2 linked regions of the Oceanispirochaeta sp. M1 genome follow. The protein of the gene in region 1 interacts with the protein of each later gene in a pairwise test. Links are inferred from orthologs where the notes say so. Each region holds a gene or a part of one and is shown on either strand. Other genes may lie near its edges.

Evidence for each region.
Region 2: the proteins of DV872_RS06160 (region 1) and topA interact in binary tests that used the Escherichia coli proteins (3 or more experiments, as listed by UniProt). The link is inferred for Oceanispirochaeta sp. M1 from one-to-one orthologs.

What each region holds. Positions count from the first base shown.
Region 1 is NZ_QQPQ01000007.1:28,405-40,313, forward strand. What follows is about bases 5,852-8,647. They hold DV872_RS06160 (YigZ family protein), read right to left. Parts: upstream 7,658-8,647; coding sequence 7,046-7,657; downstream 5,852-7,045. Other genes in these bases: DV872_RS27185 (lipopolysaccharide assembly protein LapB), read left to right, coding at 5,852-6,082; thyX (FAD-dependent thymidylate synthase), read right to left, coding at 6,104-6,940; DV872_RS06165 (trehalase family glycosidase), read left to right, coding at 7,847-8,647. Also shown: DV872_RS06135 (B12-binding domain-containing radical SAM protein), read right to left, coding at 1-294; excinuclease ABC subunit UvrC, read right to left, coding at 369-2,186; DV872_RS06145 (LamG-like jellyroll fold domain-containing protein), read left to right, coding at 2,242-3,699; more of DV872_RS27185, read left to right, coding at 3,710-5,851; more of DV872_RS06165, read left to right, coding at 8,648-9,265; recombination mediator RecR, read right to left, coding at 9,382-9,969; DV872_RS06175 (YbaB/EbfC family nucleoid-associated protein), read right to left, coding at 9,973-10,293; dnaX (DNA polymerase III subunit gamma/tau), read right to left, coding at 10,296-11,909.
Region 2 is NZ_QQPQ01000015.1:85,902-98,091, forward strand. What follows is about bases 5,397-8,473. They hold topA (type I DNA topoisomerase), read right to left. Parts: upstream 8,169-8,473; coding sequence 5,625-8,168; downstream 5,397-5,624. Other genes in these bases: ftsH (ATP-dependent zinc metalloprotease FtsH), read right to left, coding at 5,397-5,454; DV872_RS12540 (NAD(P)/FAD-dependent oxidoreductase), read left to right, coding at 8,304-8,473. Also shown: DV872_RS12515 (hypothetical protein), read left to right, coding at 1-545; DV872_RS12520 (GGDEF domain-containing protein), read left to right, coding at 542-1,534; DV872_RS12525 (chemotaxis protein CheA), read right to left, coding at 1,505-3,061; more of ftsH, read right to left, coding at 3,214-5,396; more of DV872_RS12540, read left to right, coding at 8,474-9,851; DV872_RS12545 (UDP-N-acetylmuramoyl-L-alanyl-D-glutamate--2,6-diaminopimelate ligase), read left to right, coding at 9,919-11,433; DV872_RS12550 (divergent PAP2 family protein), read right to left, coding at 11,606-12,055; DV872_RS12555 (D-alanine--D-alanine ligase family protein), read left to right, coding at 12,156-12,190. UniProt on the Escherichia coli protein: Releases the supercoiling and torsional tension of DNA, which is introduced during the DNA replication and transcription, by transiently cleaving and rejoining one strand of the DNA duplex.

The sequences.
Region 1 (11,909 bases):
CGCCGCAGTAACATCGGGCCCTCCGGCAATAATAGGCACTCCGGGTCTGATTTTCCTGATAGCAGAAATAACCTCCAGAGCAAGAGATCTGTTCCATAAGTAGATAGGAAAACCTATACATCCACAACTTTCATCTGATGTAAGATCTTCTGCGATAAGTCGGGCACTATGCTCAAGGGTAAAATCCTTCAGCTCTATATCATGCTTCGGAGCCGCCGCTTTCAAACAGGCCGCAGCCAAAGGAATTGCCCGTGTAGACTCTTCAAGGTGAATCGTAGCCATTACTAGTTTCATATTATTTATTGTAACAGAAAGGCAGAATGCGGGACAGAGAGAAATACTGAGTTACATACAGAACCAAGTCCGCTTTATGGCTCCTCGGCCTTCTCTTTCCGTGAAAGATACTGACGTATCATTTCAGCTGCCTCAAGACTGACTCCCGCTGTATTGGAAATTTCCTCTGCCTTTGCTGCATACAGTTTCTCCATAGAACCGAACCCGACAAGGAGCTTTTTGCTTTTTGCAGGACCTATCCCCGGGATATTTTCCAGGGAATTCAGGGATATCTGTTTTTTACGGAGTTTCTGATTGTGGGAAGTTGCGAAACGATGGGTCTCATCCCTTACATGCTGTAAAACTCTCAGACCTCTGTCACCCTCAGGTAAATCTATTGGCTCTTTTTCTCCCGGTAAGTAAATAAGTTCTTCCCTTTTAGCCAGACCGATAAGAGGAATTTCAAGACCCAGGGCATCAAGAATTGAAACTGCAGCACTCACCTGCCCTTTACCTCCATCAATAAGAATCAGGTCAGGCATCTCCTTCTTTTCGTTCTTCAGCCTGGTATACCGACGGGCCACGGCTTCACTTATAGCCTTGAAGTCATCAATTCCCCCGTCCAGGGAACGAATATTATAATGTCTGTAATTTTTTCTATCCGGATTTCCATCTTTAAATGAGATCAATGATGATACTGTGAAGTGTCCGTCTAGCTGAGCTATATCAAATCCTTCGATTCTCCGGGGGAGCTTTTTCAAATTCAGAACCATCTGCAGATCTTCAAGTGCGGGAATATTCCCCATATCCTGCAGCTTTCTGGCCAGATCACTTCTCGCATTTTCAACAGCCATATTGAGGACTGCCTGATCCCGTTTACTCCGGGGCAGTTCAAGAACCATTTTATCTGCACCCCTTACCTCACGGTTCAGATAATCCTGAATCAGGCTCCGGTCCTTTAAAGATAGAAATACACGGGAAGGAAAATCTTTATCGGGAGTGCCGTAATATCGAAGTAAAAATTCCTGGGTGGCATCCTGTTCACTACCGTAGTACTCTGACCTGAAGGATTCTTTTCCTAGTAGTTTTCCATTCCTCATCTGAAAAACTACGAAGGAGTAGTAATTTCCCGAAGAATCCACCCCTACATAATCCCGGCTCTCTTCTTCAAAATCCTCGACTTTCTGTTCTGTCTGCAGCAGCTGCAGAGCAATTAGGATGTCCCTCAGTTCTGCGGCCTTCTCAAATTCAAGAGATTCCGACAAGACCTTGATCTCTTTTAAAAGATCTTTTTCCAGACCGACAGTTCTCCCCGTTAGTATGGCTCTTGCCTTGTTTACCAGAGTACGGTAATCCTCTTTACTGATCAGTCCGGCACAGGGTCCCGAACACTTTCCCATATGATAATAGAGACAGGGATTCTCTCTTTTCTTCAGTTTCCTGCATCTGCGCAGAGGGAGCATCTTCTTTATAAGTGCAAGTGTTTCATCCAGAACTTTAACATCCGGATAGGGTCCGTAATACTGAGATTTATCATTTACAATATTTCGAGTCCTGAATACACGGGGATATTCATCCGATGTAATCCGGATAACCGGATAACTCTTCCCGTCTTTCAGGTTGATGTTGTATCGGGGATTCCATTTCTTTATTAGATTATTTTCAAGGAGAAGTGCCTCATATTCACTCTTGGTGACTATATGATCAATACTGTGAATCTGATGGACAAGAGTTCTGGTTTTTATATCTTTTTCCCCTGAAAAATAGGAACGAACCCGGTTTCTCAATTTGACAGCCTTTCCGATATAGATGATTTTTTTCTGCTCATCCTTCATCAGATATACACCGGGTTGGAGGGGGAAATCTTTTATTTGTTTTCGAAGTGTCTCGACTCTTTCTTTATTACTATCCATAATTTACCGATAAGATTCATATATTGCTATGAAGATAAAACATACCCTCATTCTGATGATTTTACAAACCCTGATTTTCTCACAGATTCTGTTTGCCGAAAGCCTGACTCTCGGTGGAGAGGATGACTGGAACGGAACGGTTCTAAATAACCTGAAAACAACCCCCGGAAAGGGTGGTTTTCTCGATCTTGTACTGAACAGAACCGAACTGAACTCCCGTATAGATTCAACCGATATCCTTCTCCCCTTCAATGAAGCGGAAGGACGAGATAAATCGGGTAACTATATTATTGGAGAACAGCCGGAATACAGCCGCAAATACTTTAAATCCGGTGCCGGCAGTGCAACTTTCGATAGAGAAAACAGAATAACACTGAAAGCAGATACCCGTGGTTCCCTTTTTTATCCTTTTACAAACTGGGAAGATTTCACAATTGAATTCTGGCTCTACCCTGCGAATCCCAGGGAAGGTGAAAATATTATTCAATGGAAGGGACTGGGCCGTGACGGAGATGAAATTTACTCTCAGTCAATTCTTTGTCATTTTATCAACCGTCGCCTGGTATGGAGTTTCAGTAATATTTTTCAGATGCCCGACAGCCCTGAATCTTTCTATGAAATATCCGGAGATCCTGTCCTTCCCAGACAGTGGAATCACCATATGCTCCGTTATGACAGCCGTACAGGGATGCTGGAATACCTGGTAAACGGTCAACCCTCGGCAATAATCTATACAACTGATGATGGAAATGAATCCAGCACTGTTTACACTCCAAGAGTGGGTGATGAACCTGGTGAACTGGTCATCGGTTCCGGTTTTACAGGTTTTATGGATGAATTCAGGATGGAACGCCGTTTTGTTGAAAACCGTTCCACAAGACGCTACGACCAACCGGGCTATGGAATAAGCACCGTACTGGACCTGAAATTCACGGACTCCAGATTAAACAGTCTGAGTGCTGTGGACAGCAGTCCCGGAAATGCTGCTGTATTTCCCTACTATTTTGCAACAAACAGTCTTCTTGAAGCCGAGGAGAGAAGACAGAATTTCCAGGGAGAAAGCACTGTTCTGGACGCTCCTGAATTATGGAAACCATTTTCTGAAATTGATGAAGACAGCCGGGGACGTTATCTGCTGATGGCATTTCTTCTCTACCCCGACATGAAAGAAGATCTAACTCCGGGCCTCTCGTTTATGAAACTTGATTACACTCCTTCACTCCCGCCCCTTCCTCCGGCGTATATACATGCAAGGCGATCTGATAACGGAGAGCTCAGGCTGGATTGGAATCCCTCCGCCTCTCCTGAAGTTGAAGGATATCTTCTGTTCTTCGGGGAAAATCCCGGTGAGTATATATATCCCGGCAGTCCCTTAAAAATTGAAAAAGAGAGTTATACTCTTTTAGACGGACTCTCTCCCTTTAAACAGTATTTTTTCGCAATAAAATCCTATACTGGATCGGATAATCCCCGTTACAGTGATTTTTCCGAAGAAATTTCTATAAGACCCTGAAGGATGGTTCATGAGTAATTATCAGAACAAATACAATCAGGCCATTTCAGCTTACCTCCTTGAAGACTATGAACTGTCAAGAGATATGACTGATACCCTCCTGAAAGAAAACGGAGACAGCATACTTCTCCTTATTCTTTCAGGAAATATTCATGAGGCTCTCAAGAACTCGGATAAAGCCATCAATGACTATAGAAAAGCAATCCATCTCTCTCCTGAAAACCCGGAAGCATATAACAATGTAGGGGTCTCCTATAAAAACAAAGGCGACTTCACAAAAGCGGAAACCGCCTTTAAACAGGCCGCCAGACTTGCTCCGGACCGTCCGGACATAAGTTACAACCTTGGAAATCTTTATAAACGAAACGGCGATCTCGAACTGGCCGAGAAATGGTATAAAAAATCAATCAAACAGGATCCTTCCTACATAAAGGCCTATAATAATCTGGGAACCATCTTTGAGCAGAGCAAAAATTATGAAAAAGCCGAAGAGATCTATCGCCAGGGTCTCTCCATGGACAAAAATAATGCAACCCTCCACTACAATCTGGGAATAACATATCAGGACAGGGGAAATCTGGATGAGGCTAAAATCCAGTATGAAGAGTCCCTGAAATACAGGCCCGGCTGGACACCAAGTCTCGGAAATCTGGGAGAGGTTCTTCAGAATCAGGGATCCCTGGATGAGGCCGAAAAAAAATTCGAACAGCTTCTGGATAAAGAACCTGAAAATGTTCGTGCCATAAATAGTATGGGTACAATTCACGCCGAAAAAGGTGATGAAGAGAAAGCCCGCCATTACTTTAAAAAAGCTCTTTCCCGTGATCCTTCCTATAAAACTGCCACACTTAACCTTCAGCAGCTGTATATGAAACAGAATGCTCTGCAGGAAGCCCTGGAAGAGCTGAATAAACAGGCTAACTACCACCCTTCTGATATGCATATCCGTCTTCAGATCGGTGACATCCTGACAAAACAGGAACGCTATAAAGAAGCTGAAAAAGTATACAACCATGTCATTGAGAGACAGACAGATAACCTGGAAGCCTATAGAGCCCTTGCGGCACTCTATGCCATTGAGAAAAGACCGGATTTGGTCCGTTCCTGTGTGATAGAAATTTTCAAACTGGATCCTAATGACAAATCAATTCTTTATACCCTCTCCAAAACCTATCTGGAGGGAGAACGCTATGATGAAGCCCTGAAGTATATTGAAGATTATCTTGAAGCATTTCCTGCTGATAAAAAGGCACTTCATATTAAAGCAAGAATCCTTCAGAAGACATCCAGACAGGATGAGGCGGCGGAACTCTATGAACAGCTTGATGGAGATCCTGAACTGATCAACGATCCGGAAACACTTACCGATATGGCTGAAGCCTATTTTCAATCTGGAGAGAGAGAAAAAGCGGTTAACAAGCTGGAATCTCTGCTTAACCTCCAAGGTGCCTCAACTGCAACTGAAGATATCAATAACCTTACGCAGACACTGGAACTGTATGAAAAAACCGTATCCTCCTTTGAGGAAGGTTCTGAGAACTGGCACAACAATCTGGCAAAAATGAGACAGATAACCATCAGGGATTTGAAACAGGATCAATCCCAGAATTATTCGACAGGACCAAAACTGTCACAGATACCCATGGATGAAGAAGATGCCATCAGTCTGCTGGATATAAATGCCATGGAGCCCGTAATAAATATCAATGAGGAAGAAGATACTCTCCTTCTTGAAGAAGATACAGAAGATATGGAAGACGTTTACACTGAATTGATGAAAGAAGGTGTAATTCCTGAAGAAGAGGAAGTTATACAGGAAGCCCCACCACTTCCTCCTGCCGCCTATCCTCCAGCTCCGCCTTCTTCCTACCCGGCGCCCGAACCTTATCCTGTAGAGATGCCCTACCCGGTCAATCCGACACCGCCTCCGGCAGCTGAATCAGAACCCGCCCCCCCTGCTCCGGCGGGAGAATCCAAACCTGCAGCTCAGACAGAACCTGCTTCTCCGGAAGATCCCCTGAAAAAGAAAGAAGAGGATGAGCTGGAACCACGTCTGGATATTGCGGGAATGATGAATTATCTATTTACCCTTTCCCACGATCTGCCTGATGACAAAAGACAGATTCTTATAGATAAGGCTATTCCTCTGAAGATGGCATCGGTTGTTAAACGACTTTCCGGCGGACGTCATTTCAAGGAGAAAGTCTCCAGTTACGACAGACGAAACGGCAGTAGAAAAGATTTTAATATCAGTGAAGAAAATATGAAGGACTCACTCTCCGCCTTTAGAAATCTGACAGAGCAGCATCCTGATAGTCTCATCAGTTCAGCCTTTACTAAGAAAATGGATGAGCTGATGACAAAGATTAAGCCCTATCTCTGATCGAGTACGGCGGGAAAATATTTAAAGTTGCTTATGATCCTTCAGTTTTGCATTAAAGCGCTCAAGGTCTTTTCCTTTAAGAGAATTCTCTTCTCCCGCTATTACCCTGCTTAAAGCATCAAGCTCCGCTGCTGAAAAACGGACTGAACCTTTTATATGATTATCAAATGCCTCCATGGCAACCGGACAGACAAGACTGACCAGCTTGTGGATCTCCTCGGCATAGACTCTGATTTCCATCTGCGCATGGGCATCCATTCTCAATTTCAGAAAATGAAACATATTTTTTAAATCCATCTGCCAATACCACTCGGTATAAAGACTGAGGGGCAGATTGATACGAGCCAGTTCACGGGCGACATTGTCATCCAGAAGGGCTGTATAATTTTCGTATACCTTGTTCTGCTCTTCCTCAAGCATGCTTCGGACCTTCTGTTTCAATTCAGGGGGTATTTCCTCTTCAGAACGGCCCTGCTTATTATCAAGACTCTGAAACGCCACGTCTTTTTCAGACGGTAGATAAAACTCATTTTTCATAACGCTGTAGCGGCCTGAGATTTCATTTACCCTTGCAGTTCTATGACGAACCCACTGACGGGCAACAAAAATCGGCATCTTGGTATGAAAAGTAAATACAACCTGTTCAAAGGGTGAAGTGTGTTCATTTCGAAGGAGATAGTTTATCAGTCCCTTATCTTCACGGAAGGATTTGGTTCCGCTTCCATAAGAAACTCGAGCGGACTGTACAATTCTGTCGTCACTTCCCATATAATCAACGAGCCTGACAAAACCTTTATCCAGTACGGGAAACTCCTTGTCCAGTACGGCTTCAGCTTCAGGAATCACACTATGTCCCATAATATCTCCTACTCAGGGCATATCCTCTCTGGATTCCCTGTCTTTAATCTTTCCGCTGTATTGTAAATTGAAACAGAGGAAAGCTCAATATTCCTTTATATACACTTATTCCTCTTCAACAATATTGATTTCAATAGAACCCTGAGAGAAATTTTTTACATCTCTGCGGCAGTCTTCAATATTTCTCCGGGGTACTTTTCCCGATATTGTTACACCTTCTGAAAAATCTTCCACACAGTCCAGTGCTTTATTCTCTAGCAGTATTGCCTTCACACCTTCATACTGAGCATAGGAACATGATAGTGAATACTTTGAATACTCAATTTTTTCAACAGAATTCACCAGGGCCAGAACATCCTGGGCAGCCTGTGTATAGGCTGAAACAAGACCTCCAGTTCCCAGCTTTGTTCCTCCGAAATAGCGAATAACAAAAAGTGCCACATAAGTCAGGCCTGATCCCTTCAGAACTTCAAGAGCCGGTCTACCTGCCGTTCCATGGGGTTCTCCGTCATCACTCAGGCCGTAAAGAGTCCCCGCATCACCCAGAACATAGGACCAGACAACATGTCTTGAGCTGGGATGTTCTACCCTGAGCTCCTTCAATTTACTGCGAACTTCCATATCGTTTTCTACCGGAAACACCATACTTATGAACCTTGATTTCTTTACAGAGAACTCAGATTGAACTTTATTAGCCGGTATCATAATTTTTTTCATTTTTTTTATCCCGAATTTAAAAAATGTACTATAATTTATTAAAGTATATATAGTCAATTTCATAATTTAAAGCATCCAGCCGAACTGGTAAAAACTGACTCTTTTACATTGTGTAATTGATGAATTAATTGTATTATACGAAATTCACAATAATCGAATTTTTTAGTTATAAGCAATCGAGGAGCTATAGTGGTTAAGAAAGATTTTCCAAAGGTACACTATTACGACCAGGACTTTGTAGATATATACAACCGATCCTGGGCATGGGTACAGGACTACTGGTTTAAAGGCAGTTCAGAGATTAAGAACAGCTTCTTCAACCATAAGGAAAATACGACTCTCGATCTCTTCGAATCATGTATGTCTACTTTCTTTCTTGTTTATCATAATATGAAATACCCCGTTGCTCCCATGCTGGACAATTTTTACCAGCTGCAGGAAGAAAACGGTGCCATTCGTTCCAATTATGATCTTGAAACAGGAAAGCCGGTATTTACAGATGAAAATCCTGAGGGCGTATCGCCTCCCCTACTTGCATGGGTTGAATATAACCTATACCACAAAGTAGGTCAGAAAAAGAGAATCAAAGAAATCATGCCTTTCCTGGAGCGTTACTACAGCTGGCTTGATGTTACTTTTAAAGATGTAGATTCCGGACTTTATGTTGTTCCCCTTGAAGCTACAAAGATGACCAACTCTCCCAGAGAGAAAATGAAGTTTGCCGTCGATTTCAATGCACAGCAGGCTCTGAATTCACTCTACATGTCAGCTTTGGGAGATATCCTGAATGATAAGGAACTCAGCTTCAAATACAAAAAACAGTATTTTTCTCTGAAAACCAGAATCAACACTCTCATGTGGAATAAGGAAGATAATATCTACTACGATCTGGATAAAGATCTTGAGCAGGTAAAAGTTAAGACAGCCGCTTCCTACTGGCCCCTCCTGGCGGAGATTCCCAATGAAGCACGTGCTGAAGGAATGATTGAGCTGTTGAAGGATCCTGAGATTTTCGGAACGGATAATCCCTTTCCTTCTCTGGCTGCAGACGAACCTGAATTTGACAAGAAAGGAAACGGGTACCGTGGTTCTGTCTATCCTTTTCTCACATTCATGATCATCAAAGGGCTTGAAAAATTCGGCCGTTATGATTTTGCAAGAGAGTGTTCCATCCGTCATATGTACTATATCCTGGATACCTTTCATCCCGACGGGAATAAAAAAGGAACCCTATGGGAATCCTATGCACCCATGAGCGAAGGTCCTGCAGTTTGTAAGGATGAAAACATGGAGAATAAACAGCTCTTTCTGAGTTATGCAGCACTCTCCACCATCACTCTTATGATCGAAAATGTTGTAGGACTCTATATCAGTCTGCCACGTAAAACTGTAGACTGGATTGTTCCCACTCTTGAACTGATGGGAATAGAAGATCTTTGTCTAAAGAGAAACATGATCACGATCCTCAGTAATAAAAGCGCCAGAGGCTGGGAAATCCGTCTTGAATCAGAAAAACTCTATTACTTCACAATAGATATACTCGGTCAAAAGAAAAAGACACTTCCCATTCCATCTGGTAAATGTTCAATGCTCATAGATAAATTATAATTGAGCAGTCAGACTCTGAACGAACTCTGACGACAGAGAGCATCAACTTATAAATAAAAAAGCCTGATCCTTAGGGATTCAGGCTTTTTTTTATGTCCTGGTGAAAATAAATAAGCTCAGTATTCCATTCTACCTTTCAGAGCTCTGGAAATGCTCATCGTGTCAGCGTACTCCATATCACCTCCAACAGGGAGACCCGAAGCTATACGTGATATGCGGATACTGTTCCCATCAAGAAGATGTTTGATATACAGAGCCGTAGAATCTCCCTCAAGGGTGGGATTGGTGGCCAGAATAATCTCACTGACTCCAAGTGATTCAATTCTCTCCATCAAACGCTCAAAACCCAGCTCTGACGGCCCTATTCCGTCCAGGGGAGACAGTACACCATGGAGCACAAAATAAAGCCCTCTAAAGTCTCCAGTGCTCTCTATCATCATAATATCCTGAGACTCCTCCACGACACAGAGAACTTTACTGTCCCGGTCGGAAGAACTGCAGATAACACAGAGATCATCCTCCGTGTAATTTCCGCACTCTTTGCATTTATGGATTCTCTCTTTCAGCTCCCCGATAGATTGTCCCAGGAGCCTATTATAATCCTCATCTCCTTTAAGAAGGGAATAAGCCATTCGAACCGCACTTTTCTTCCCTATACCGGGAAGCCGCGACAGAAGGGTAATCAGATTTTCGAGGGTATTCATCCCTCAGACTCCGGGAAATCCGGGAGGAAGAGGCATTCCCGCAAGATCGGACATTTCATCCTTAATCTTCTCTTTAATGCTGGAAGTTGCTGCAGAACAGGCGGAGACAATAAGTTCCTCCAGCATCTTCACATCTCGTGGATCAACGGCAACAGGATCTATAGTTACACTACAGACCTCCATCTGACCGTTCATTTTGACAGTGACCAGATCACCTCCGGAAGAACCTTCAGCATATATATCTTTCAGCTTAGCCTGAACATCTCCCATCTTACCCTGCATTTCCTGCAGGTTCTTCATTAAATCCATCGGGTTAAAACTCATTCTCAACTCCTGTTTATCAAGGTTCCTCTGAATATATTCCGGACCAGTTCAACCTGTTCCTCTACTTCCTGATTCAGATCTTCTTCTTTTTTATGTTTTACAATTGTTTTTATATGCAGACTCCAGCCTAGAGCCTTTTTTACAATGGCCTCGATCTCTCTGCTCTCTTTCTCAATAAAAGTGGATTCAAAGGGACTGTTAAAACTGAGGGTAAGACCGGAGCCATCAAGATCCCAGCTTCCGGACTTATCCATAGCGGCAGCAAGAGAATGTCTTTCCTGCCTTAATGCTATCAGAACCTTTTCCCTGAATTCCGGAAGAGGAGGGAGGGGCTCATTCTGAACAGTTTCCTGCTGGATTTCCCCCGGGGCATCTTCAATTTCTTTAAGGTTTTGCAGCTGATTTTCGGTATGCCTTACAGTGGGTGTTTCTCTCCTCTCTTCCTTTTCATTAATTACAGGAGGAGCCGGAGGGTTCGATGAAGCCGAAACAGCTTCTGCTTCATTTGGTTTCGCAGCAGATACTGCAGGTGCTGAATGCCGCTCTCTCAGCTTTTGATCAAATGCATCTGATAATACCGTCTCAGGTATTTTCAGTTTTTTTTTTATCTCTTCCCCGGAAGAGCTGATCTGTATATTTGAAGAACCCAACTGTTCTTTCATCCTGGAGAGTTCCTCCAGAAGAGCCTTGGGATCGATATGATATCGGATACTGGAGAGACGGCTGACAAGCAGTTCCAGCTCAAATCGGGGGTTAAGAGAATAACGGATATTCCTGAACAGAGTGATAACCTCTTCAAGGGCCCACTCAATCTGCCTGGAATTCAGATTTTCAAACACAGCGGAGGAGAATCTGTCTTCGGTGTAGCCAAGGAGTGATTCCTTCCTGACACCATGAAAGATAAAGAGAATATTTCTCAGGTACTCAGCCAGGTCTACAATAAACTGTTCTACTGAAACACCGCCTGAGAGAATACAGTCCAGAAGATCCAGGGAGGCATTTGTTTTTTCCTCAACCAGATGGGTCATCAGATTATTTAGCTGATCCATTCCTATCAGGCCGAGTTTCTCCCTTATTTTATCCAGACTGAGATGTCCTTCGGAAAAAGAGACGATCTGGTCAAAGAGAGTATAGGCATCACGTACGGATCCCGTAGATTCTCTGGCAATCCAGAAAAGGGCATCCTCGTCATATTTAACTGCAATTTCATCACATACATTGGCAAGAAGTCTTTTAATCTCACCCAGTTCCACGAGTCTGAAATTAAACTGCTGGCAGCGGGAACGTATAGTTGCGGGGACCTTATGGATCTCTGTGGTGGCGAAAATAAATATAATATAGGGAGGTGGTTCTTCAATGGTCTTCAGCAGGGCGTTAAACGCACTGTTTGAGAGCATATGAACCTCATCGATAATATAGATCTTATAGCGTGAGCTTCCGGGACCGAAGAGAACTTCATCCTTGATCTCCCTGATGTCGTTTACACTTGTATTTGAAGCACCATCAATTTCAATGACATCCATGGAATTACCCCGGGCAATTTCCACGCAGTTCGAACAGACACCACAGGGTGTGATACTAGGTCCTTTTTCACAGTTAAGAGAACGTGCCAGAAT
Region 2 (12,190 bases), on another replicon or contig:
CAGGAAGAAGCTCCGAGATACTCAGTGAAATGCTTGATACCTATATCCAGCTCTCCATTCCGTCTATCAGGCAGATTGATGTTAAGGATTTAAGCAATACAATTCCTGAATATCTGAATCAGGAAGTTTCAGTCATAGACCTGATGTTCAAGGGTGATGTAAGTGGAGAAAGCAAGCTTATCTTTCCGGCCGAGAGTGCCAGGATACTTGGAAATCTACTCCTTGATGCTGATGAGGATGAAGATTTTGACAGTGCAAAAGTAGGTGTTCTCACAGAAGTAGGGAATATTGTTCTTAACTCAATTATGGGAACAATATCAAATTACCTCAAGATTAACTTTGATTATCAGATTCCTGTTTATCAGCATAATTTCACACGAAACAGTCTTGATGACCTGAGGAAATCAACAGATACCCTCCTCCTTGCGGATACACGTTTCATTGCTGAAAAGTACAGTATTCAAGGTGATATTGCACTCCTGTTTACTATGAAATCAATGGAAGATCTGACTAAGCTGATGGATAAATATCTGGAAGAACTATGATAACACAATATGAAATGCTTTATGCTCTTCCTCAGGGTATATTCTGTATGGATCAGAACTATAAGATTTTATTCTGGAATAAGCTGATTGAATTCTGGACCGATATACCAAGTGCTGAAGCCGAAAATAAAGATGCAAGAGATTTATTTCCTGATCTTAAAAAGAAGTTCTATACTCTTATGATTCATCAACTATTTGAAGTCGGCTCTACTGTTGTTTTCTCCTATCAGCTGCATAAGAACCTGTTTAGATTCCAGGAAGATTCAAAGAATATTCTCTGCATTCAAAGTCAGGTTGTTCGCAGTCACTCTCCTGAAAATCCAAATAACCTGATAGCTGTTTTTTCACTCCAGGATATCAGTGGTCTTATCACTCAAATCCAGCAGTATAAAGAGGTTAAAGATCAGGTTCTGGAACTTCTTGAAAAAATGAAAAAAACAGAAGAAGAGTTGCGCATTACTAATGATGAACTTCAAAAAGCTGCCAGTACAGATCCTCTTACAGGCCTGAAAAACAGACGATCAATGACAGAAGTTCTTGATGCTGAAAAGAGGCGCCACAGCCGTTACGGTGCCATATTTTCAGTTCTAATAGCAGATATAGATGATTTTAAAAAGTTCAATGATACATATGGTCACGCCTGTGGAGATTTTATACTTAAGTATCTTGGAGAGATATTTCACAGAATCGTCAGACCGACAGATTCAGTCTGTCGTTGGGGTGGTGAGGAATTCCTGTTCCTCCTGCCGGAAACAGATGTGAATGAAGCCGGCAAGATGGGAGAGCGCATTCGAAATGAAGTGGCAGCTGAAGTCTTTAATTTTGAAGGATACAAGCACAAGGTTACAATGACATTTGGAGTCAGCTGTATTGAACATGAAACAAGTGTGACCCGGATTATCGGCAATTCGGATGAAGCCCTCTACTATGGGAAAAATCATGGCAAGAACAGGGTTGTGCTATACCCTGAACTCATTGATAAGACCTGATATATTCAAAATAATAACAGGTTCACCTGATCCGAGAACTGAGCTGCCCTGCATCCAGACTTCCTTCTTTAACAGAGGATGGAGAGGTTTCACAACTGTCTGTAGAATATCGACGACCTTATCACAGAGAATTCCGCAGCTGCTGTTCAGATGTCTCACTATAACAATATTTCCAGCGTCCCCTTCCAGGTTCATGACTCGCTTTAAATTCACCAATGGTAGAACTTTTCCATTCCATTCAGTAGAACTTAGTTCCAGACTCTGATTGATGGATGCGGGGTCAATATGAATACATTCAATAACATCCTCGGAAGGAATTATATAATAATTGTCTTCCATCTTAATCAGAAGCCCTTCAACAAGAGCAAGAGAGAGGGGAAACTTCATGATAAAGCTTGACCCCTTACCCGGTTCAGACTTTATGACAAGACTGCCTCTGAGATTTTGGATGCTCTCTTTAACAGCAGCCATCCCCATTCCTCTGCCGCTAATATTCGAAACTTCACCGGCAGTTGAGAAACCGGGTTCAAAAATCAGCTCACCCAACTCTTTTTCTGATGTGATATGCTGCCATTCAGGATTACTTAGAGCACGTTTCCTGATTTTCCTATAATCCAGCCCTTTTCCATCATCAGAGATGGTTATGAATATTGCATCATTTTCATGATGAGCATTCAGTTTTATGACACCTTCAGGATCTTTACCGCATTTCTTTCTATCCTCTGGAAAGTCAATGCCATGGTCTATGCAATTACGAAGAAGGTGTGTGAGAGGATCTGAGATTCTCTCGGCAATTGTCTTATCCACTTCTGTCTGCTCGCCTGAAATTTCAAGGCGTATTTTTTTACCGGTATCTTCTGCAAGATCGCGTACAGTACGTTTAAATCTGTTCATAACAGAGGAAAGGGGAATCATGCGCATTTCAAGAGTTTTATTACTGAGCTGATCTATAAGTCCCAGTAAAAAGGAAGTCTTTGTGCTCAGCCGGCTGTCCTGCATTTCATTGCTCAGCTGCCGGAATGAATCACCCGAAGTCAACAGTTCACCAGTAAGATTCAGTAGTTCATCAAGCTTGGCTGAATCTACACGGAGAGTATTCTGATCATTAATCCATCGCTCTTTACTCTGATTAGTTGAAAAAACTTCTTCCTCAACAGCATAAAAATCATGATCCAGCAGCTCTTTGAAATCTGCGATAGTATTTATATCCAGGGATGATTCATTCTCCTGATTTATAACCTTACGGACCATATCCACCATTTCAAGAACTGCTCTGACAAATAGTTTTTTCTGAATAAATGGCCTTGTCATACAGGATTGAAAAAGTTCTTCACAGCTGTGAACCAGCTCTTCCAGCTTGTTGAATTCTATTATTCCCAGGCTTCCTTTAATAGAATGAGTCTGATGGTATGCCTGTTTAAGGACTTCAGATTCCCCATTTCTTTCATAGGAGAGGATCGATTCTTCAAGGGTATCTGCTAATTCCAATGTCTCTGATGTAAAAACATTCCAAATTTCATCATCCATTATTTATCATCCATTATTCATCATTCCCGTTTATATAATCAATTATAGTTGTTAATAAGTATAAATATAAAAAAAAGCAGAAATCATTTCTGATTTCTGCTCTTCAATATCTTAAGAATTTTCAGATTTGTCTGAGTATAATATAAAAGATTTTATTTATCTTTTTTATCATCCTCTATTGTTTTCTTTTTTTCTCCAGCCATCTTGAGAGGAACCTCACGGGTATAGGGATTTTCGGTTTTGTGCTCAGAGCTTACCGTGGGTGGCTCATTCATTTCAGCCAGTTCACGGGCCTTGTTTCTAGCAATGATTGCATCATTCCTTTTCTGTCCCTTTTCAGCAGCTCTTTCCGAGACCTTCATGTCTCTTTCTTTACGGCTGACCAACTCGGCGGTACCCTTCTCATTTTTCTCGATAAGGGCAAGGAATTCTTCTGTGGAAATCACTTCTTCATCCATCAGATGATCAGTAACGCCCTCAAGAAGATCTCTGTGTTTAGTCAGAAGATCAAAAACTATCTTGTAGCGTTCATTCATCAAACGGGAGATCTCCTCATCGATATACTGCTGAGTCTGCTCTGAATATTCCTTAACTGCTCCACCACCTTCAAGATAGGAACCGTTACGTTTAGTCAGGGCCATATTCTTAAACTTACCGCTCATACCATATTCGGTAATCATATTCCGGGCAATGTCTGTGCTCTTCATGATATCGTTGGAAGCACCAGTGGAGATTTTGTTAAATACAATCTCTTCGGCGGCACGTCCTCCCAGAAGAATATCAATCCTTCCTATCAGTTCATCCTGAGTCATCAGAAAACGGTCTTCTGTTGGTGTCTGCAGGGTATAACCCAAAGCACCCATACCGCGGGGAACTATTGAAATTTTCTGAACAGGGTCCGCATCGGGGGTAAAGGCAGCCACAAGAGCATGTCCTGTTTCATGGTATGCTACGATTTCCCTTTCTCGGGGGTTGATCAGTCTGTTTTTCTTTTCAAGACCGGCAATAGTCTTTTCTATAGCCTCATCCAGATCTTTATGAGTAACAGCATTTCTGCCGCCTCTTACAGCCAGAAGGGCCGCTTCATTGACGATATTTGCCAGGTCTGCACCTACAAATCCCGGAGTTGCCTTAGCTATTTCTTTCAAATCCAGATCAGGATCCAGTGTTACATCTGCAGAGTGAATCTTGAGAATTGCTTCTCTTCCCAAAAGGTCGGGTTTATCAACAAGAACCTGTCTGTCAAAACGACCGGGTCTGAGAAGAGCAGGGTCAAGAACTTCGGGTCTGTTGGTAGCTGCCAGGATAATAACACCTGATGTAGAGTCAAAACCATCCATCTCAACAAGCAACTGGTTCAATGTCTGTTCACGTTCATCGTTGGTACTCATGGCACCCGCACGACTCTTACCTATTGCATCCAGCTCATCAATAAAGATGATACAGGGAGCCTTTTCACGGGCCTGTTTAAAAAGATCACGTACACGGGCAGCACCTACACCGACAAACATTTCGACAAAGTCGGCTCCACTCATACGGAAGAAGGTAACCTCGGCTTCACCGGCAACGGCTCTGGCCATCAGGGTTTTACCTGTTCCCGGAGGTCCTACAAGGAGTACACCCTTGGGAATTTTACCTCCGATTGCGGTATATTTATCTGGGTTTTTGAGAAAATCCACGACTTCAACAAGTTCGTCTTTAGACTCCTCACAACCCGCAACATCTTTAAATCTTGTATTCAGATCCTCTTCGGCTACTATTTTAGAATTGTTTTGACCAAAGCTCATAACATTTGAGCCGCCCATTCCGCCGCCCATTTTTTTAAATATCAATCTCCATATCAAGAAGAGAAAGAGGAGTGGAACAACCCAGCTTACAAGAATTTCAAGGAAGTAATTCCTTTTCTCCTGCTCTGCATAATACTCAATATCCCGGCTCTCCATAAGAGGAACAAAGGTAGGATCATTAATGGGAACAGTTTTAAACATGTTTCCCTCAGCCTGGGCAGTCTTACTGCCATTCAGACGCTGAGTTAAAGAATCCATAACCTGGCTGGCATATTCATCTGCCGTATAGGTCATACCGTAATAAAAAGACGGGGTCATCTTAACCCTTTTAATATCACCGTTCTCTACTTTTTCCTTAAATACGGAAAACTCAATAACCTCATCGGGGGTCTTGAGAAACATGAAGTTCAGTACTGCAAGAACAACTATTACAAGGAGAAAATACCAGAAGGAAAAGCGGTATTTACCACCCTTTCCGGTTTTCATATCTTTAATTCGTTTTTCCATGTTTTCAGGCTTAAATTGCTCCTGGAGTTTTTTCTTCCAGTCGTCATTATTGTTATTGCCCTGGGCATTCGTTTTCTTATCATCAGGTTCATTACTCATCAATTACTCCTGCCCTTTGAAATAGGGCTAAGTTATTATGCAATACACTTACTGTATGCAGAAAAACCGATATCAATAAAATAAGTATTCCCTGCAGGGAAGTAAAGATAAAAAAAATCCTGCAAGCCAAATTAAACTGACTCTACAGGATATTCTTCCACCTCTGTGGCTTATTCTTTTTCAGAAGATTTATCTTCCTCTGATTTCTTCTTTGCCGGAGCCTTTTTGGCTGTGGCTTTCTTAGCTGGAGCCTTTTTAGCCGGAGCTTTCTTAGCCGGAGCTTTCTTGGCTGGAGCCTTTTTAGCCGGAGCTTTCTTGGCTGTGGCTTTTTTAGCTGGAGCTTTCTTCGCCGGAGCAGCCTTTTCGGCACCCGCGGCACTCTTATCCTCTTCTCCAGGAAGAGGTTTTGCATTCCGGCATTTCGGGTAACCAGTACAGGCCAGGAAGGGACCACGGCGTCCCATCTTTACTTCCATGGGCTTACCGCACTTCTCACAGACTTCACCTTCAACCTTGGGAAGGATGATAACTTTACCGTCCTTGTCGATGGGCATGGTATTTTTACAATCAGGATAGCCGGAACAAGCCAGAAAAGGCCCTCTACGTCCCATTTTAACTTCCATTGGCTTACCGCAGAGATCACAGTCTCTTTTTATCTTGGGCAGTTCAACGGGCTTTCCTTCCTTATCTACAGACATGGTTGTCTTGCATTCAGGATATTTGGAACAGGCCAGGAATTCCTTGCCGAAGCGGGACTTCTTCAGAATCATATTGCTGCCGCATTCAGGGCAGGGGACAATTTCTGCGGGTTCGGCGTTTTCATCTTGTTCATTTTCACCGGGCATAGGTATCAGACCCTTACACTCGGGATAGGTGGAACAACCCAGGAAAGCACCGTTAACAGAGTAACGCAATACCAGAGGACTTTCACAGAGAGGACATTTCTCATCTCCATCCCAGGGGCGTCCTTTGAGGGGTGCTGCATCTGTCATGGCTTTTTCAAGCTTGGCTTCAAAGGGCTTGTAGAAATTATCCACAAGTTCGACCCAGTTGGCCTTACCCTGCTCCACTTCATCCAGACTGCTCTCCATATTGGCAGTAAACTGAAGCTCCATAATGTCTTCAAAGTTACCGATCAGAATATCGACAACCGCCATTCCCAGCTCCGTAGCATGGAAGGCCCTGCTTTCCAGACGGACATAACCTCTGTCATTGATGGTCCTGATAATAGGAGCATATGTTGACGGACGTCCGATTCCTTCCTTCTCAAGAGCCTTGACCAGACTGGCCTCGGAAAAACGTGACGGCGGCTTTGTGAAGTTCTGGGTAACATCCAGTTTATCCATATCAAGAGGTTCATCGGCCTTAACATCAGGAAGATTCTGATACTTATTGTCTTCTTTCTTGTCGCTGTCGGGAATAAGAACTGTGTGTCCGGGAAAACGGACTATTCTACCCTTGGCTTCCAGTTCGGCCTCTCCTGCTCCGATGGTCACTGTTGTGATATCAAAGCGTGCGGGGGGCATCTGGGAAGCTACAAAGCGGCGCCAGATCAGTTCATAAAGACGATACTGTTCACGGGTAAGATAGGGTTTAACCCTTTCCGGTGTCAGTTCTGTTGAACTGGGACGGATAGCTTCATGCGCATCCTGTGCATTTTTTTTAGAACTGTATTCCTGAGGCTTTTCAGGCAGAAATTCGGGATCAAAATTATTTGCTATATAATTCCGGACATCTTCCATGGCCTCGGGGGCAATTCTTATAGAGTCGGTTCTCATATAGGTGATAAGACCCTGTGTCTCACCTTCAATCTCCATACCTTCATAAAGTTTCTGAGCCACAGACATGGTCTTTGTGGTACCGAATCCAAGGTATGTGCTCGCACCCTGCTGCAGAGTGGAAGTGATATAGGGAGGACTGGGACGGCCTTTGGCTTCCCTGGTCTCAATTTTCAGAATGCTGAGATCATTGCTTTTAATATGCTCTGCAACTACTGCAGAAGAAGCCTCATTTGAGGCGTCAGGATTTCCCAGTTCGAATTTTTTACCCTGCCAGCGGACAAGGGCTGCTTCAAACTGATCCTTTTTTGATTCAGGTGGGGAAACCAGAGCCTTGATTTTCCAGAACTCTTCGGGAATAAAGGCCTTGATCTCTCTCTCCCGCTCTACGACGATACGTACAGCAACAGACTGAACACGACCCGCACTGAGGTTCTTTGCGACTTTCTTCCAGAGGAAGGGAGAGAGGCTGAAACCTACAAGACGGTCCAGGACACGCCGTCCCTGCTGTGCGTTTACACGGTCCATATCGATCTTATGAGGATTCTCAAGAGCCTTGAGTACGGCACTCTTGGTAATTGATGAATAGGTAACCCGGTGAGCTTCTTCATCACTAAGATTCAGAGCTTCCTTGAGATGCCAGGCAATTGCCTCTCCCTCACGGTCGGGGTCAGGTGCCAGATAGATTTCGTCAGCCTTGGCTGCAGCATCCTGCAGTTCCTTAACTGTCTTTTCCTTACCCTTGATAATGATGTAATCGGGTTTGTAATCATGTTCTATATCAATTCCCAAAGCCTTCTTTCCACGGCCGCTGCTGCTCAGGTCGCGGATGTGTCCGACAGAGGCCTTGACTGTGAAATCTTTGCCGAGAATTTTCTTTATTGTTTTTGCTTTTGCGGGACTTTCCACGATCAAAAGCTTCTTTGTAGCTGCCAAAAGAGCCTCCAGATAAAGGGGAATTAAGTTTTACCTTTGGATACATACATAATCAAGGATTCCTATATTGTCAAGTTCTTCTAATAAACAGTTTTGCCCCCTTGCCCCTGTTGGAAGGGCAATTTATGATAAAATATGGGCAAAACAGAACTTAATATCAATATTTCCACCGATTACAAAGAAGAGGATCTTGACCGGCAGATCCGCCTTAAACTCCGCATTAATAATCTGCAATACAGAATTATAAAGAAGAGCCTGGACAGCCGCAGAAAAGACCGGATTCACTGGCAGATCAGAGTACTGGCTGAATCTCCTGAGATAAAAGAGAGCCCTCCATCAGGGACTACCGCAGCTTCAGCTCTGGAGATTCCAAAAGTACCTGGAAGTCCAGAAGTTGTTATTGCCGGTTCGGGTCCTGCGGGGATATTCCCGGCCCTCTTTCTGCAAAAGGCGGGCTTTAAAGTAACAATCCTTGAGAGGGGAAAAAACGTAGATGATCGTGCTGCAGATATCGAAAAGCTTGAAAAAGAGGCTCTTTTTACTGAAAACAGCAATTACAGCTTCGGTGAAGGGGGTGCAGGAACCTTTTCTGACGGTAAGCTCACCTCCCGAAGCAAACATATAAAGAAGGAGCGCCGTTATATTCTGGAGGAGTTTGTCCGCCACGGTGCCCCGGAAGAAATTCTATACCTGGCACATCCTCATATTGGAAGTGACAGACTTCTCCCGGTTGCCCGCAGTATGCGGCGTGAGCTGGAAAAGCTTGGGGGAAAGATCGAGTTCGACTCGTCAGTGAAAGATCTGGATATTAAGGACGGGAGAGTCAGAGCTGTCATTACTGATAACGGCAGTCTTGAGGCAGATTATTTTATTCTGGCCACGGGACATTCGGCATTGGATACATTCAGAATGCTAATTAACAGAGGAGTTCCTTATATATCAAAAAACTTTGCTCTGGGATTCCGGATGGAACACAGCCAGGAGAGTATTAACCGGATTCAGTGGGGCTGCCCCTCCCTTGAGGGCGTCAAAGCCGCCGAATACAGACTGACCTCGGGAAAGGCTGATCTTCCTGTATACAGCTTCTGCATGTGTCCAGGTGGAAAAGTGGTACCTGCAGCCACCTTTTCGAACACTAATATTGTTAACGGGATGAGCTATTACGACAGAAGCGGTGCCTTTGCCAATGCCGCCCTGGTTGCGGGAGTTCCGCCCCGGCTGATAAATGAGAATGAACCCGATGCTGCACAGAGTCTGAACTGGCTGGAGGCTCTGGAACAGAAATTTTATAGAGAGAGCAGTGGCTACAAGGCTCCATCCATGACAATAAAGGATTTTCTAAAAGGAGAATCCGGTTCGAAACTTCTCCCCACTTCCTATGAGCCGGGACTGTTGCCCGCTGATCTTGGAAAACTCCTTCCCTCCCCTGTAACAAATGCTCTGCGTCTTGGACTGGAGGATATCTGCCACCGGATGCCCGGTTGGGAGGAAGGACAACTCATAGGCCTCGAGAGTAAGACGTCCAGCCCTGTTCAGGTTCTTCGGAACAGAGACAGCGGTCTATGCGATGGTTTTGAGAATCTTTTTATTTGCGGAGAAGCCTCAGGATGGAGCGGCGGGATCATCAGTTCGGCCTCTGACGGGCTGAAAACAGCCCTTAGTATCAGCTGTTCACTGATTTAGGAACCAGAAGAGACGCTTTCCTCAGGTTTTACTTGATAAGCGTCACCCCTGCTGATACCATTAGCCTATGAAGACAATTCAAAGTATTTTTAACAAAGTAGACACAGTAGAAATAAACGGCAATCAGGAACTGATGGTCGATTCACTGGAGTATGATTCACGTAAAGTAAAAGAAGGGACTCTGTTTTTCGCATTGGAAGGAGTCCATACAGATGGTCATGAATATATTGAAATGGCCGTTCATCAGGGTGCTGCAGGGATTGTGCACTCCCGGGATCTGGATGAGTTCACAGAGGGCGTCTGTTATATAAAAGTAAAGAATACTAGAAAAGCCCTCTCTCCCGCATCCGCTGCCTATTACGACTTCCCTTCATCAAAACTGAAGGTGATCGGTGTTACAGGTACTGACGGAAAGAGCACAACCGTTTCCTTTATTCATCAGCTCCTTGAAGCTGAAGGAATGAAGGCTGGATTTCTCTCAACAGTTAATTACAAAACAGGGGATGTAGCCAAAGCCAACCCCTACAGACAGTCTACACCCGAAGCTCCCCATATCCACCAGCTGCTGAAAGAGATGGTGGACAACGGAATGCAGTATGCTGTTCTGGAAGCAACCTCTCACGGTCTCTCCCCTAAAAACTCCCGCCTGGCGGATGTAGAATTTGATGTGGCCGTTCTGACCAATGTGACCCACGAGCATCTTGAGTTCCACGGTTCCATTGAGCAGTACCGCCTGGATAAGGCCAATCTCTTCAAGATGATTGCAGAGTCCTCTTTTGCCGACTCCTTCGGTGTTGTCAACGACGATGATCAGTGGGCAGAAATCTATATGGATGCTGTCGGGGAGAAACCAGTTTTTCTCTACAGCCTGAAAGATAAGGATGCCGACCTGTGGTGCAGCGATTATAAGAGTGATGCCACAGGCATTGCTTTCTCCCTCAATGTTCCCAACGGTAAAAAAGAGAGCCGTCTGAATATGCCGGGGCTCTTCAATGTAGAAAACGCCATGGCAGCTCTTGTTGTGGTTTCCGAACTTATGGAAGAAGATATTCTGGAGCTTGTTGATCATCTGCCTTCATTGACCGGTGTGACCGGAAGGATGTCACCTGTTACGGGAGACATGCCCTTCTCCGCTCTGGTGGACTATGCCCACACACCCGGTTCCTTTGAGAAGCTTCTGCCCCTGATACGCAGCGATGTAAAGGGAAAACTGATTGTTCTTTTCGGCTCAGCCGGAGAGCGGGATGTGGAAAAGCGCTCGGAACAGGGTGAGATTGCCGATGAATATGCGGATATCATTATTCTGAGTAATGAAGACCCCCGGGGTGATGATCCGATGGATATCATAAATGATATTGCAGAAGGTATTACCTCAAAAGATCTGAATAAGAATCTATTTCTTATTCCCGACAGAAAAGAAGGGATGAAGAAAGCAGTTGAACTGGCTGAAGCCGGGGATATGATTCTTACTCTCGGCAAGGGACATGAGAGCTCAATAATCTATGATGACGGTCCCCGTCCCTGGAATGAGTCAGAAGTATTGAAAGAAGTGCTCACCGAGGCGGGCTATAAAGTAGATTGATACTAAGATCCGGTCTTCCGGGTTTGATTAGAATAGCCACACATTTGAATAGCCACTCATTAGAGTGGCTTTTTTATTTATGCATAGTGGAATGCGGGGGAAATTATTCTTTAGATCAAGTTGTTCAGGAGTTTGTTCAGAAGATTTACTGCTGTATTTCGCCTCTGTATTTTCAGATTTTCCCCATACAGGCAAATCCGATAAAAATACCAAGGAGGGTTCCCATAAATACCTGAGGATAGGTGTGACCCAGCAGAGTCTTCAGAGCCTTGGGTTTATCACCCTCTTCAAAAAGATGAGACATTTCCTGAATCAGACTATTGAGTATTTCAGCGTGCCGGCCTGCTGCCCGGCGAACACCCGTTGCGTCATAAATAACAATTGAGCCGAATACAATAGAAATGGCGAAGTAAGGGCTGTTTAATCCATACTGGATTCCGCATGAAGTTGCTAAAGCTGCAACTGCTGCCGAATGGGATGAAGGCATTCCACCGGTCTCTGTAAGACGGTCCCAGGCCATACGTCTCTCCATCACCAGAATAAGTATAACCTTGGCAAGCTGTGCCACAAGCATTCCCATAAATGCAGAAAAAATCAGGGGATTGTAAGTGAGAAAATTCATTTATCCTCCGAGGATCTGCTGTTAATAAAACAGCGCGTAACAACATTACCATGCCAGAGGTGACTTGAGAAGAGGAATTAATCATGTTAATCTGTGAAACATGAATAAAATATCCGTCGCTCTACTATACGGCGG